One region of the Comamonas sp. lk genome, then DNA from elsewhere that is predicted to be linked to it. Evidence: riboswitches for the same ligand, from Rfam matches in the RefSeq annotation. Region 1 holds a riboswitch; each other region holds the start of a gene.
What was found. A riboswitch is a leader RNA that binds a small molecule or an ion and turns the genes downstream of it on or off. The one in region 1 is predicted to bind thiamine pyrophosphate.
Positions count from the first base shown of each region.

Region 2: it holds a riboswitch for thiamine pyrophosphate, as region 1 does, so the genes downstream of both, EAO39_RS09595 (long-chain fatty acid--CoA ligase) here and thiC (phosphomethylpyrimidine synthase ThiC) in region 1, are expected to answer to the same signal.
Region 3: it holds a riboswitch for thiamine pyrophosphate, as region 1 does, so the genes downstream of both, EAO39_RS10725 (FAD-dependent oxidoreductase) here and thiC (phosphomethylpyrimidine synthase ThiC) in region 1, are expected to answer to the same signal.

Region 1 is NZ_UOOB01000001.1:3,819,962-3,823,230, forward strand. Features, by position in the region: gene thiC (phosphomethylpyrimidine synthase ThiC) at 1-1,672, opposite strand, end outside; TPP riboswitch at 1,974-2,103, opposite strand; gene EAO39_RS17450 (nitroreductase) at 2,179-2,835, opposite strand; gene EAO39_RS17455 (ABC transporter substrate-binding protein) at 3,156-3,269, shown strand, end outside.
Region 2 is NZ_UOOB01000001.1:2,073,577-2,076,845, forward strand. Features, by position in the region: gene EAO39_RS09590 (acyl-CoA reductase) at 1-356, opposite strand, end outside; gene EAO39_RS09595 (long-chain fatty acid--CoA ligase) at 353-1,435, opposite strand; TPP riboswitch at 1,505-1,596, opposite strand; gene EAO39_RS09600 (DUF72 domain-containing protein) at 1,661-2,761, opposite strand; gene EAO39_RS09605 (Tex family protein) at 2,941-3,269, shown strand, end outside.
Region 3 is NZ_UOOB01000001.1:2,320,042-2,323,310, forward strand. Features, by position in the region: gene thiS (sulfur carrier protein ThiS) at 6-203, opposite strand; gene EAO39_RS10725 (FAD-dependent oxidoreductase) at 332-1,426, opposite strand; TPP riboswitch at 1,532-1,679, opposite strand; gene thiD (bifunctional hydroxymethylpyrimidine kinase/phosphomethylpyrimidine kinase) at 1,749-2,648, shown strand; gene EAO39_RS10735 (SH3 domain-containing protein) at 2,714-3,142, opposite strand.

The DNA of each region.
Region 1 (3,269 bases):
GGTTGAACTGGTCTTCCCAACGGAAGTCAAAACGCGCCTGGCTCAGGGCATCGTCGCGTGAGCGGGCGCCCGGATGGCCCTTGGCCACATCGGCTGCGTGGGCCGCAATCTTGTAGGCAATGATGCCTTGCTTGACGTCGTCGCGGTCAGGCAGACCCAGGTGCTCCTTGGGCGTGACGTAGCACAGCATGGCCGTACCCATCCAGCCGATCATGGCCGCGCCGATGGCGGAGGCGATATGGTCGTAGCCGGGGGCGATGTCTATGGTCAGCGGGCCCAGCGTGTAGAACGGGGCCTCATGGCAGTGCTTGAGCTGCTCGGTCATATTGGCCTGGATCATGTGCATGGGCACATGGCCCGGGCCTTCGATCATGGTCTGCACATCGTGCTTCCAGGCGATCTGCGTCAGCTCGCCCAGGGTCTTGAGTTCGGCAAACTGGGCTTCGTCATTGGCGTCCGATGCGCAGCCGGGACGCAGGCCATCGCCCAGCGAGAAGCTCACGTCGTACTGCTTCATGATGTCGCAGATGTCTTCGAAGTGCTCGTACAGAAAGCTTTCGCGGTGGTGGGCCATGCACCACTTGGCCATGATGGAGCCGCCGCGCGAAACGATGCCGGTACGGCGCTGGGCCGTGAGATGGATATAGGCCAGGCGCACGCCGGAGTGGATGGTGAAGTAGTCCACGCCCTGCTCGGCCTGCTCGACCAGGGTGTCGCGGAAGATTTCCCAAGTCAGGTCTTCGGCAATGCCGCCGACTTTCTCCAGCGCCTGATAGATGGGCACGGTGCCGATGGGCACGGGCGAGTTGCGCACGATCCAGTCACGCGTGGTGTGGATGTTCTTGCCCGTGGACAGGTCCATGACGTTGTCCGCGCCCCAGCGGATCGCCCAGACCAGCTTTTCAACTTCTTCCTCGATGCTGGAAGTGACGGCGGAGTTGCCGATATTGGCGTTGATCTTGACCTTGAAGTTGCGGCCTATGGCCATGGGCTCGACTTCGGGGTGGTTGATGTTGGCGGGAATGATGGCGCGGCCGCGGGCCACTTCGTCGCGCACAAATTCGGGGGTGATGATCTTGGGGATGGCTGCACCCAGGCTGTTGCCTGCCAGGCGCGCTTCACGCGCCGCGTCCTGCTGGTACTCGGCCATCCATTCACGGCGGCCGTTCTCGCGCAAGGCCACGTACTCCATCTCGGGCGTGATGATGCCTTTGCGCGCGTAATGCATCTGGGTCACGTTGGCACCGCTTTTGGCGCGGCGCGGCTGGCGCTGCAGGGCGGCGGCCTCGGCACGCAGTTGGTCCACACGTCGGTCTTCTTCGCCACGCTTGCCACCATCATCCAGCGCCACGCGCTGGCGGCCCACGTAGTATTCGCTGTCGCCACGCGCATCAATCCAGCCACCGCGCACGCTGGCAAGGCCCTTGCGCACGTCGATGGTGGCAGACGGATCGGTATAGGCGCCGGAGGTGTCATACACGCTGACCAGCTCGCCATTGGTCAGTGCGATATCGCGCACCGGCACGCGCAAGCCGCTATGCAGCTGACCTGGCAGATAGCTCTTGACGGAGGCAGGAAACGGTTCCAGCGACTGGGCCAGCAGGTCGGCAAAACGGCTCGCATCCGGGGCGTTGCCAGCAGCAGGGGTGAAGATGGAATCGGGGGCGTTCATGTCAGTCTCCTCAAAGCGTGTGAATTCATCAAACGCTCCGTGGAGTGCCGGCCCTGCTCTGATCTGGTGGATGCCGGCTTGCTGCCATCAACCACCTGCACCTGGGTGAAACCTGGGCGCTGGTTGGCCAGTGCCTTAATTTCACCACCGGAATTTTTGGATTCCGGCCATGGCCGACGCGTCCCGTGGTCAGTCCATAAAAGACAAAACCCCAGTGCGCGAGGCGCCTGGGGTGTGCTGTGCCGCATGGTTCAAAGGTGCGGCGCTTGAAAAGCAGCCTTGCCTGTCATCCATCGGCCCCGCTTCAGGGTCCCGCTCTTCTTCCGCCGGTATGAACCGGATCAAGTTCGTCGGGTTAACCTTGATAGAGCCGTCTTTCGACAGATCCACTTCTGGTCTCTCAGCGCTTTCGCACACCCCGGAGCAGCAGCCAGTATAGGCGAGGTTTTTGGCAGGTCAAGCCCCGCACAAACCCGTTGCAACAGCTGTGACCGCACTGTGCTCAATCAAAAACCCTGCAGCGTGAGCCATTCGCCGCCGGGCGCACGGCTGGCGCGCCACTGGTTGATGGAAGCCGATGGATCCTCATACCCCAGCGCAATGCCAAAAGCGATCTGATAGCCGGCGGGCAGCGCCAGCTGCTCTATCAGCATGTCGTTGTACAAGCGCCAGAAACCCTGGGCGCAGGTGGCCAGACCTTGCTCCACCGCCAGCAACATGAAGGATTGCAGATAAATGCCCAGGTCCACCCACTGCGCATAGCCCATGCGCTCTTCCACCGCCACGAAAACACCCACCGGGGCGCCGAACATCTGGCTGTTCTTGGCCAGCTGCTGCAGACGGGCGGCCTTGTCCTCGCGGCCAATCCCGATGGCGCGATACAGATCTTCGCCATTGTCAAAACGGCGACTGCGATACGGCTCCCACAGACCGGGCGGATAGGACAGACCGGGGCGCGATACCGGCTCGGTCTGGCTGGCCTTGGTGCCAAGCGCCTGCAGCGCATCACCGCCCACGGCCGTCACCCGCCAGGGCTGCATATTGCCGCCCGACGGGGCTTGCGCCGCCGTCTCCAGCAGCTGGCGCACGGTCGCTGCGTCCACAGCGCGGGGAAGAAAAGCACGCACCGAGCGGCGCTGCTGCAGCAAATTTTCCATGGTCATCACTCAATCACCTGTCTTCATCCGTCAAAAGATTGCGCCGCAGTGTATGCGGCTCAGGCAATTGCTCCTGTACCGCAGGCAACAGCCCGCAAACGCCCTGGTGCCGCAAGCAACAGCTCATCACTTGACTGCGCCTGAGCCGTGCTTGCCCTAATGGCATCGCACTGCCGGCCTGCCACCATGCAGCCTGCTTGCACCCACGATGGTGGGTGCAAGCGCCCCGGTAAGCCCTGTCCGTCCGACATTTGCAGGAGATGCATTTAATGAGTGGTTCTGCTTTTTCTTCGCTACGCAAATCATGGCCCCAAGCCTCCACCTTGATGCTGGCCCTGGGCCTGGCCTTTGGAGCCGGCGCGGTTCACGCCCAGGACAAGGTGCGCATAGGCTTTATCACCGACATGTCGGGCTTGTACTCCGATGTGGACGGCAAGGGC
Region 2 (3,269 bases), 1.7 Mb from region 1:
GCGGCGCGGAAGGTCTTGAAAAACCCGGTCAGTCCCAGCCGCACCATGTCCGCGTCGTAGCCGCTGACCACGGGCAGCCAGGCTTCGGCCTGTTGGCGATACGGATCATTGCGGTCAAGCAGGCGCGCAATGGCTCGGTCGATCACGGCGATGATCTCTGCCACCGTCATGGTTCGCAGATGGCGATCTGCCGCCTGCTGCACCCGATCCGCCAGCGCCCGCATCTGGGCGGCGCTCAGCACGGGAACAGAGACTTCCAGCCGCAGGTCCTCGCGTTCAAAGGGCAGCACTTGCCACTGAACCTCGTCGTCGCGTAAGCCGGGCAGATAGCCGGCCGTGATCCGCTCGATCTTCATGCGGCAGCAGCTTTCACAAACTCCTCTACGGCCAGCGAACAGCCCTTGGCGGCCGCACCCTCGGCACGGCCCAGCAGCAGAAAACCACCCTCGGCCCACAGGCCCACGTCCTCGGTCAGTATGGTGGTGACGGCGTTGTAGTTGGCCAGGTCGCAGTGCACGAGGATGCCGCGCTCGCCGGGTGCCACGTTGCGGCCGGTGACGGGCTCGACCAGGCGCGAGCGTATCCAGTGCGGCCCCGATTTGACCGAGGGCAGCACGGTGTTGCCGTCGTCATAGAACTGCGTGCTCAGCTCGGTCATGCCATACATATTGATGCAGTGACTGAGCGGCACGCCCAGCAGCTGGGACAGGTCGGCATAGAACTCCTCCAGCGGCAACTCGCGCGACTGGCCTTTGTAGCCGCCCGTGTCGAGAATGCGGCTGCCCGCAGGCAGGCGAAAGCTACGGCCCTGGGCACGCAGAGCGTCCATCACATGTACCAGGCTGAAGCTGGCACCCAGCAGTGCATAAGGTCGGTCTGTACGTTCGGATTCCTCCAGAGCCGCGCACAGCGCCGGCATGTCCAGCCCCTCAGAGCCCAGGAAATAGCGGCTGTCAGGCGTGCCGAACTCAGACTTGGCCAGCGCTAGATAATGCGCCAGCGAGGAATTGGGCATGGCTTGCTCGTCGGGGAAAAGAATGCCCATGGGCAGACGCTCCGCTCCTTGCATGAAGCGCTGTGCGAAGTTGCGCGTCATCGACAGATCGTAGACGTCGAGCAGGGGGTGGAAGTGGCGGCCGCGCGCAGCCCGACCCGTAGTGCCGCTGGTCATAAACACGCGCTCGGTGGGGGAGGCGGGCTCGCTGCGCAGCTCCATGGCCTTGAAAGCGTCAATGGGTACGGCCGGAATATCGCTCCAGGTCTTCACATTGCGCAGCGTGGCACCGCGCCGCTGGCAGAAGCTGCGAAACGGCGCATTGGATTCGAACTGATAGGCAAACAGCCGCAGGGCGAGCTGGTCGAACTGGTCGTCGGTGCAGCCATCCATGGCAATGAATGAGAGCAGGTCTGCGACCAGCGAGGCGGCCTTGTCCATGGAATTCCTTCGAGAGCTGGGACATGATGCTCCGAAGGCCCCTGGCTGTGCCGCAAGCAGGTGCGGTCACGTCAGGATGCAAGCTCTTCTTCCGCCGGAATGACCCGGATCAAGTTCTCGGGTGTGGATCTCAGCACGGCAGTGCACCCCGGAGCGGAGGGCCATCTTACCGCAGTTGCGCTGACGCCGTCGTGTACGGCGGCAAGCGCCCGAATGTCGGTCTGGCTAGGCGGGGCCGCTTTGGGCCAACGCCTGTGCCAGCAGGGCAATCGAGCGTGGCGCGCAGCCCTCGGCATCGTTGCTGATGGTCACAAAGGCGGGCTGGCCGGCACCCGTAATGCCCTGGATGGTGCGCGCCAGCAGGGCGCGGGTATGCAGGTCCTCGGAGCGGATTTCGTTGAAAGGCTCATGTTTTTTCTGCGCATCGGCGTAGCCATAGGCGCCGAAGATGCGGTTCAGGCTCCAGCGACAGACCAGGGGGCCGGGCCACAGGGCGCGCAGCATGGGTAGCTGCTGCTCTATGGGCGGCATCTTGCCGTGCAGCCCCAGGCAGAAGGTGGCTGCGTGGGCCTTGAGCGTGGCGGCCAGCGCAGGGCCCAGCAACTCGGGGTCGCGCACTTCCACGGCCACGATGACTTGCGGCCGAGCGGCCAGTGCCTGGCGCACGGCAGCCAGCATGACCCCCAGTTTGTCCAGCAACGCGCCGGGGCGGCTGAGCCAGCTCCAGGGCAGGGGGCTGAGCTGAAAGACCAGCACGCCCAGCTTTTCGCCCAGGCCTTCCAGCGTGGGCTCCACGAAATGTTCCACGGCCAGGCGCGGGTCCAGAAAGGCCGGGTTGCTCTGGCGGGGCTTGCCGTCCTCGCTGCGAACCTGGGCATCGGTGACTCCGGCCGGACATTTGACGACAAAACGAAAATCGGCATCGACCTGGGCTGCAAAAGCCGCGTATTGGCTGGCCGTCAGCGGGCGCCAGAAGGTGCGGTCCACGCAAACGGTGCGCAGCAGCGGGTGCTGGTGATAGGCGGTGAGCCCTTTTTTGGATAGCACGCTGGCGTCATAGGCGCCGTCCCAGACCAGTCCATCCCAGCCGGGATAAGACCAGGTGGATACGCCCATGCGCAGACCCGCAGGCAGTTGGGCCGCCAGCTCTGCCAGCTGCAAAGCGCTTGGCGCAAGCGCTACACCGCCGGATTTAGCCGCTGTTTTGGGCGCGGGTTTGGCATCGGCCTGTCCGGGCGCCAAGCGCGATGCGGCCGTGCCGGGCGCGGGCTGGCGCTCCGGTGGGCTGGCATCGGCAAACAAGTCATCCTGGACAGAGTCGGGCATGGTGAGTCTGATTTTAATGAAATAGACCTCAAGCCCATAGTGAGAAAGCGCGAGCAGCTATGAAATGCATAGTTTTTTCGTTTCTGTTGCATTTCAGCCGGCTTGCATGCGCAGAGGGGCGGAATGCCTATGGCACACTCATTGGCTTTCTGGGTTGAACGCCATGGGGCGGGTATCAAATGCAAAAAATCATTGGTCAGATTGCCGAAGAACTGAATGTCAAGCCGCAGCAGGTGAGTGCCGCGGTGGAGTTGCTCGATGGCGGTGCCACGGTTCCGTTTGTTGCCCGCTACCGCAAGGAAGCGACGGGCGGCCTGGACGATACGCAGCTGCGTACGCTGGACGAGCGCCTGAGCTATCTGCGCGAGCTGGCTGATCGCCGCGAGACGGTGCTCAAAGCCATTGACGAGCAAGGCAAGCTGACCGACGCATTGCGTCTGGCCATTGCCACCGCTCCCACCAAGCAGGAGCTGGAAGACATTTACCTGCCTTTCAAGCAAAAGCGCCG
Region 3 (3,269 bases), 1.5 Mb from region 1:
TTTTTTCAACCGCCAGTGACTGGGGAGATGACTTCCATCTTGTCGCCATCATGAAGTGCCAGCGCCTCGTAGCGGGCCTTGGGCACAAAAAGGGTGTTGACGGCCACGGCAAACGGCGGTGTGGCCTGCAGTTTTTCCAGCGCATAGGCCACGGTGGCCGCTGCGGGCAGTTCATGGGGATGCTGGTTGATGGTGATTTTCATGGCGGTCATCGGAGTCAATGCATTCTTTTCTAAGGCAGGGCGCAAAGTTACGCCTTGTGGCTCAAATTCTTGTGTATGCCCAGGTTGTTTGTGCTGTGCACCAAAGTCAGGGCTGGTGTGACAGGCGTTCAGCTGCGGTGTACGGCGACCTCAAATTCGCGGGCCAGCGGTGAATCGTTGTGGTCCACCAGTTCAAGCACCACATCCAGCATGGCGGGCGAGATCATGAAGCCGTGGCGGTACAGACCGTTGACTTCCATGACACGCGGGGCCAGCAGGCGCACGGCGGGCAGATTATCGGGCAGGGTGGGGCGGCACTGGGTGGCAATCTCCACAATCCGGCCCTCGGCAAAGCCGGGGTGCACGGTGTAGGCGGCAGAGAGCAGCTCTAACGTCGAGCGCACGCTGGCGGGCGACATATCGTCCGACTCGATCTCGGTCGCACCGATCACGAACAGATGGTCCTCTTTGGGGGCGATATAGATGGGGTAGCGCGGGTGAATCAAGCGCGTGGGGCGCTGCAGCGTCACCTCTGGCGCGTGGATGCGCACCACCTCGCCGCGTATGCCGCGCAGGTCTTTCCACTGCGAGCGGGCACCCAGGCCACGGCAGTCAAAGACAAAATCGGGCTGACCGGCCGTGCCGGGCGCAAAGTCCGACAGCTCGCGCGGCGCATGCCAGTGCAGCTTCACATCCAGCTCGGTCAGGGTTGGCAGCAGAGCGGCCATCAACTGGCGATTGTCCAGCTGTCCTTCGCCGGGCAGGTACACGGCCTGGCTGAAACGGTTTTGCAGCGCAGGTTCGCAGTCTTGCAGCGCAGCGCCGGTCTTTTCTTCCATGGCCGGCAGGCTGGGGTTGATGCGGCGATTTTTCTCCAGCAGGCCAAAAAAGCGGGCTGCATCGGCCTGATCCTGGCGGTGCCAGAGGATGAGCGTGCCGTTTTGCTGAAAGAACACCGGTTGCTGCAGCCGGGCCAGCAGCTCGGGCCAGCGCTTCAAGGCATGTTGGCCCATGCGCACCACGCCGGGTTCGGTAATGGCCGACTCGGCCAGCGGCGCCAGCATGGCGGCCGCAACGCGGGCGGCAGCACCATCGCCTTCGGGGCCGTGGGCGTCGTACAGATCGATGCGGTGGCCGCGCAGAGCCAGCGCCAGGGACAGCAGCCGGCCCATGAGGCCGCCGCCCACAATGGCGACGTGTGAAGAAGCTTGAAGCAATGACATGTGCGGTTCGTATTCTTTCAATCGATACGCACATGGAGCGGGGGCAGGTGGGAATGAGGCAGTCCTGCATGGCAACCATGTGCAGGACAAAACGCGGATGTGGAACGCGCTGACTCTGAAACTCCCCACGCCAGCATGACCTGGATCGGGTGCAGGGGGCCGGTGTAGGCCCCAGGGTGTTTCTCAGTCCGCACCAAGTTTGCAAACACTTTGAATGGTTTGCAGACCGCGTGGGACACCCCTGTTTCGTCCGTGTGAGCAGATTAAAGCACAACCGGCGACATCGGGCATGGAGCACGCGCATGGGCGATAATTTTTCCCCATGACCGCGCCAAACACTGAACCTACCGTATCCACCTTCCCATCCACTGCGGCTCCTCAAGCCTCCACAGGCCGCAAGCGCTATGCGCGCGTGCTCTCCATTGCCGGTTCGGACAGTGGTGGCGGTGCCGGCATCCAGGCCGATCTGAAAACTTGCAGCGCCCTGGGCTGCTACGGCATGACGGCAATTACCGCCATCACCGTGCAAAACACGCTGGGCGTGACTGGTATTCACGGCATTCCGCTCGCTACCGTACGTGACCAGATCGATGCCGTGGTTCAGGACATTGGCGTGGATGCCGTCAAGATCGGCATGCTGGCCACGCCCGAGGTGGTGAGCGTGGTGGCCGATGCCATTCGCCGCCACCAGATCAAGAACGTGGTGCTGGACCCGGTGATGGTGGCCACCAGCGGCGACCGCCTGATCGCGCCCGAGACTGCCCAGGTGCTGGTCAGGGAGATTTTCCCGCTGGCCAGCGTCATCACACCCAATCTGGACGAGGCCGCCATGCTGCTGGGCCGGGGCATTGGCGGTATCGACGATCTGGATGCGGCGGTGGCCGATCTGCTGGCCATGGGGGCACCGGCCGTGCTGCTCAAGGGCGGCCATCTGCCCGGCGATCTGGTCATGGATGTGCTGGGCCGTCAGGGTCAGGCCGCCAGCGACTATCTGCGCCTGCAATCGCAGCGCATCGCGACCCATAACGGCCATGGCACGGGCTGCACGCTGTCTTCGGCGATTGCCTCCTTCCTGGCCCAGGGCCTGGCTCTGGAGCAGGCCGTGACCGAAGCGCGCCGCTATATTCTGGGCGCGATTGCTGCCGGCGCCGATGTCTACACCGGCCACGGCCATGGTCCGCTCAACCATGGCTATGCACCACGCGCGCAGCTGATTGTTTGAGCCTCAACGGCCTTAGCAAGCCAAAGGCCTGCAGATGCAGGCCTTGGTTTTTTAGCTCGAGGGCGTTACCAGCCCCAGACCAGATTGCCGGCCACCCAGCCGCTGGCGCCGTTGCTGCGCTGCACCTGCACCCAGCCACCCTGCTTTTTGAGGGTGCGCAGCACATCGCCTTGCTCCAGCCTGGCCACGCGGCGGTGGTTCTGGCCTGGGCCGGCCCGCAGATTGGCCGTAGGGGCCGTGACCACCATATGTGCGGCTTTGCCGGTGATGCCTTGATGGACCCAGCCCAGCGTGGCTTCGTTGTCCTTGACCCGCAGCCATGAGCCCTGGTGCTTGATGACCTGCAGCGGATAGCCTTTGCTCAGCTCCCAGCGCACGGGAGCGCGCGTACTGGGGGTGGCACGTACATTGGCAGTACTGCCTTTGATGCTCACGAATTCCTGAGCCTGGGCCGCGGCCGGCGCCAAGGTGGTGGTGAGGGCGGCCAAAGCCATGGCGCCAGCGGCTATCCAGCGAGGGGCACGGTGGTGATTGCAAAGCACGGAGCAGTGTTTCCTTTCAAGAAAGTATCAAAATGCGTTGTACCTGGCGTCAGATCAGTGGGTGTTGCTATAGTTCCTG